2 regions of the Desulfuromonas sp. genome follow, and region 2 is predicted to be linked to the other one. Evidence: riboswitches for the same ligand, from Rfam matches in the RefSeq annotation. Region 2 holds a riboswitch; the other holds the start of a gene.

Region 1 (2,377 bases), on a different contig from region 2:
GTCCCCGCTTCCTGCAGGTGCTTGGCGAGGACCGGGTCGGCGTTCATGTAGGGCAGGACGGTGAACCCCTCCTTGACCAGGATCTCGGCGGCCTTGAGGGTCTCGATCGGGTCGGGCAGCAGGTAGTAGGGGTCGGGGGTGACCTCGAGCTTGACCCAGGGCTCGCAGCCGGCGGCCCGGGCCAGGCGCGCCAGGCGCACAGCCTCGTCGGCGTCGCGGGCGCCGCTGGTGTTGGGCAGCAGGAGGTACTTCTCCCGGTCGATGTGGGAGAGCATGCTGTCGTCGGGGTTGTCGATGTCGACCCGGCGCAGCGCCACGGTGACGATCTCGCAGCCCGAGCCCTCCATCGCCGCGACCATGGCCGCGTTGGAGGAAAACTTGCCTGTGCCGACGAGGAGCCGGGAGTCGAAACTGCGTCCGGCGATGACCAGTTGATCCATGGTTTGACCCTTCGGTAAATAGTAAAAACTTTCGGCTTTCGGTTGGCGGAAAGCCAAGAGCGTTGTGGGTGGTTGCGGCTGATTGGTTATAGCTGATGGCTGCCTTTTCTATCCGCCGCCGACGAACTGGACGATCTCCAGGGTGTCGCCGTCGGCGAGGGCTGTGGCGCCGAATCGCTCCCGGGGCAGGATGTCGCGGTTGAGTTCCACGGCGACCCGCAGGGCGTCGAGGTTCAGGGTTCCGAGCAGTTCCGCCACCGTGAGGGGGGAGGACAGTTGCTGCTGCTTGCCGTTGACGGTAAGGTTCATGGTCTCTCTCTTCTTCAGGCGGGATCTTCGCCGAGGAGCAGTCTCAGCACGGCGTTGGCCTGGTGGCCGGCGGCGATGCCGACCCGCGGGGCCATCAGCCCCTCCCCCGGCCGGGCCGCGGTCTCGCCGTCTCCGATCAGGTAGAGGTTGCCGGCGGCGCGACGGGTGACGACGGTGTTGGACGGGCCGTAGCCGGCCATCCCGGAGGCTGCGACCAGGGGCTTGCCCGGGCAGCCGAGGAGATAGGTTTCGGTCAGCATCGCCTTCTGGTCCGGGGCGTCGAAGGCCTCGACTAGGACGTCGACCCGGTCGAAGACCTGGGGGATGTTGCCCGGCTCGAGGCGGCCGTGGAAGGCCGCGACGCGCACGCAGGGGTTGATGCGCCGCAGGTTTGCCCGCAGGGCGTCGACCTTCGGCAGGCCGATCTGGTCGACGAAGTATTGCTGGCGGTTGAGGTTGGAGGGCTCCACGATGTCGCAGTCGGCGACCACCAGCTGTCCCACTCCGACCCGGGCCAGGGCCACGGCCACGGCGGAGCCGAGCCCCCCGACGCCTGCGATGCCGACGCTTGCTTTTTTGACCTTGGCGTGAACCCCGGGGGTGTGCCGGGCGGCCATGAGGGCTTCGAGCTCTTCGGCCGTGGGCTGCTCGCCGCGGCGGATCAGGACCACCCTGTCGGCGGCCCGCAGGGGCTGGCCGCTCTCTGCCGGGAAGCCGTTGACGATGACCACGTCGGCGTCGGGCTTGAAGCGCGCCCGCACCTCGTCGAGGGTGGTCTGCTCGGCGACCTCGACCGGCTGTTCGTTGAGGAAGATGTTCATAAACGTCAAAAGGCCGCTCAAAGCGGCCTCGAAAGGGGGCATCCGCCCCGTTTTCGCCGCTTCCCTACGCCGGTACGACCCGGATCAGGTTCAAAGGGTCGCCCCGCCTCGGCGGGACTCTCAGTGCAACACTCCCCTAGCGATTTCCATGTCTGCAGTAGAGCAAGGCTATCAGTCCGGGGGGGGCGAAGTCAAACGCTTTGTGGGATTTGCCATTGTGCCGGGCGGGGCTTTTGACTATCATGACAGTTTTTCAGAACTGCTGGCCCGTCGCTGCGGCAACGCGTGCAGGACGAGGACCGAGGGAGGTGCGGCCCATGAGTATTTCAGATCGTTATCGGGGGATCGCCGAGGATGCCCGCGTCCTGCTTGAGGACCTGCGCCAGGCCGCGGGCGATGAGGAGAGCAGGGAGATCAGGATCGTGGCCCAGGCCGTGACGCAGCTGAGGGAACTGGAGGACCAGGTGGGGGAGATCCCCCGCATCCGCCTCGAGTCCAAGCTCACCCCGGTGCTGCTTAAGGCCCATTCCTCACTGGACCGGGCCCGGCTTCTCATGGAGGAGCAGGGCGCCGAGGACCGGGCTTCGTCGGTCTGGGACATGGAGCAGAAGCTCTACCGCCTGCTCAACGACCTGTAAGGGGCGGCCCCTCTTCTCTGCCCGGGTCAGGCCCTGGCCTGGGCCCTGCGCCGCTTCTTCAGGAGGGCCTCCCGCTTCGGGCCCTCCGTCTGCGGCACGAAGCGGCGCTCCTCGCCCCAGCCACCACTCAGTTCCTCCAGAGCGTTCCGGGGGGGCTTTGTCTGGGGTC
Region 2 (2,377 bases):
CGGCGGCGAGATCCCCGTCTGCGGCGACCTCGGCGACCAGCAGGCGGCGACCGTCGGCCAGGCCTGTTTCAGCCCGGGCGAGGCGAAGAACACCTACGGCACCGGCTGCTTCATGCTGCTCAACACCGGCACCGAGATCGTCCGCTCGAAAAGCGGGCTCCTGACCACCCCCTGCTACAAGTTCGGCAATGATCCGACCGTCTACGCCCTGGAGGGTTCCATCGCCATCGCCGGCGCCCTGGTGCAGTGGCTGCGCGACGGCCTGCGGCTGATCAACACCGCCGCCGACGTCGAGAACCTGGCCCGCATGGTCGAGGACAACGGCGGCATCTACTTCGTGCCGGCCTTCTCCGGGCTCTTCGCCCCCTACTGGCGGGGCGACGCTAGAGGCGCCATCGTCGGCATGACCCGCTACGTCACCCGCGGGCACATCGCCCGGGCGACCCTCGAGGCGGTCGCCTACCAGACCCGCGAGGTGGCGGACGCGATGGAGAAGGATTCCGGGGTGGAGCTGAAAGCGCTCAAGGTGGACGGCGGGATGGTGGCCAACACCCTGCTCATGCAGATCCAGGCCGACGTGCTCGGGGTCCCCGTGACCCGCCCCCGGGTAGCGGAGAGCACCGCCCTCGGCGCCGCCTACGCCGCCGGCCTGGCGGTCGGCTATTGGAAGAACACCGACGAGATGCGGCAGAACTGGGGAATCGACAAGACTTGGCAGCCGTCCGGGGACGACACCGCCCGCACCCGAAACTACAACCTGTGGAAAAAGGCGGTCACCCGCACCTTCGACTGGGTGGAGTGACCCGGGAACGGCCCCCGAACGACAAGAACCTTGACACCACCCCCCAATTCTTTTACGCTTCGCGGTAACGATAAAAACCGCTAGGGGAGTATCACACTGAGAGTTCCGCAGCACGCGGAACGACCCTTGGAACCTGATCCGGATGATGCCGGCGTAGGGAAGCGGTAAGGGAAGACGGTATCGACACTGCCGTGGGCTCTTGCGCTCACGGCTTTTTTTATTTGCAGGCCTCGAACCATGATCAGCGGACTCTACATCATCACCGACGGCGACGAGGACGGCCGCCTCGCCGAGCGGACCCGGGCGGCCATCGCCGGGGGAGCGCGCATCGTCCAGTACCGGGACAAGGGGCGCCCCGAGGCGGAGAAGCTCGCCGCGGCCCGCCGCATCGGCGAGATCTGCCGCCGGTCCGGGGCGACCTATATCGTCAACGACTCCCCGCAGCTCGCCCGCGAGGCGGGGGCCGACGGCGTCCACCTCGGCCAGGGGGACGGCACCGTCGCCGCGGCCCGCGAGATCCTCGGTCCGAAGGGGATCGTCGGCGTCTCCACCCGCACCGCCGAGCAGGCCCGCGCCGCCCAGGCGCAGGGAGCGAACTACATCGGCCTGGGGAGCATGTTCCCCACGGCCACCAAGGACGACGCGGTCCACGTCGGGGTCGACCGGTTGCGCCAGGTGCGCCGCGAGGTCGCCCTGCCGATCGTCGCCATCGGCGGCATCGACCGCGAGGGGGCCTGCGAGGTCATCGACGCCGGGGCCGACGCGGTGGCGGTCGTCTCCGCGGTCATGGCCGACCCCGACCCGGCCCTCGCGGCCCGGGAGATCGCCCTCCTCTTCAACCGGATCGACCCCCTGCGGCGGGCCCGGGTCCTCACCGTGGCCGGCTCCGACTCGGGAGGCGGGGCGGGCATCCAGGCCGACCTGAAGACGGTTTCCCTGCTCGGGGGCTACGGGGCGAGCGCCATCACCGCGCTGACCGCCCAGAACACCCTCGGGGTCCATGGCATTCACCCGGTGCCGGCCGGCTTCGTCGCCGAGCAGATCGAGACGGTCCTCTCGGACATCGGCGCCGACGCCGTCAAGACCGGCATGCTCCTCTCGGCCGAGATCATCCGGGCGACGGCCAGGGCGCTCGCGGAGCGGCACCTGCCGATCGTCGTCGATCCGGTAATGATCGCCAAGGGGGGCGCCGCCCTGCTGCAGGACGAGGCGATCGCCGCCCTGCTCGAAGAGCTCCTCCCCCTGACCTACCTCCTCACCCCCAACCTCCCCGAGGCGCAGGCCCTGACCGGGATAGCGGTGACCGACGAGGCCGGGATGGAGAAAGCCGCCCGCCGGCTGCAGGAGATGGGCGCCCGCAACGTCCTTCTCAAGGGAGGCCACCTGGAGGGGGAAGCCGTCGACCTGCTGCTCGAAGGCGGCCGGGTCCGCCGCTACGCCGCGCCGCGCCTGGAGACGCCCAACACCCACGGGACGGGGTGCACCTACGCGGCGGCGGTCGCCACCTGTCTCGCCGGGGGCGAGCCGCTGCCCGTCGCGGTGGCGAAGGCCAAGACGTTCATCACCGAGGCGATC

Evidence for each region. A riboswitch is a leader RNA that binds a small molecule or an ion and turns the genes downstream of it on or off. The one in region 2 is predicted to bind thiamine pyrophosphate.
Region 1: linked by a shared signal. The riboswitch ahead of thiF (sulfur carrier protein ThiS adenylyltransferase ThiF) and the one ahead of thiD (bifunctional hydroxymethylpyrimidine kinase/phosphomethylpyrimidine kinase) in region 2 are both predicted to bind thiamine pyrophosphate.

Annotation. Positions count from the first base shown of each region.
Region 1 is NZ_PKUB01000029.1:36,391-38,767, reverse strand. It holds partial or broken gene C0617_RS09085 (thiazole synthase) at 1-440, opposite strand, end outside; gene thiS (sulfur carrier protein ThiS) at 549-749, opposite strand; gene thiF (sulfur carrier protein ThiS adenylyltransferase ThiF) at 764-1,591, opposite strand; TPP riboswitch at 1,615-1,718, opposite strand; gene C0617_RS09070 (hypothetical protein) at 1,888-2,208, shown strand.
Region 2 is NZ_PKUB01000010.1:11,060-13,436, forward strand. It holds gene glpK (glycerol kinase GlpK) at 1-802, shown strand, start outside; TPP riboswitch at 875-979, shown strand; gene thiD (bifunctional hydroxymethylpyrimidine kinase/phosphomethylpyrimidine kinase) at 1,040-2,377, shown strand, end outside.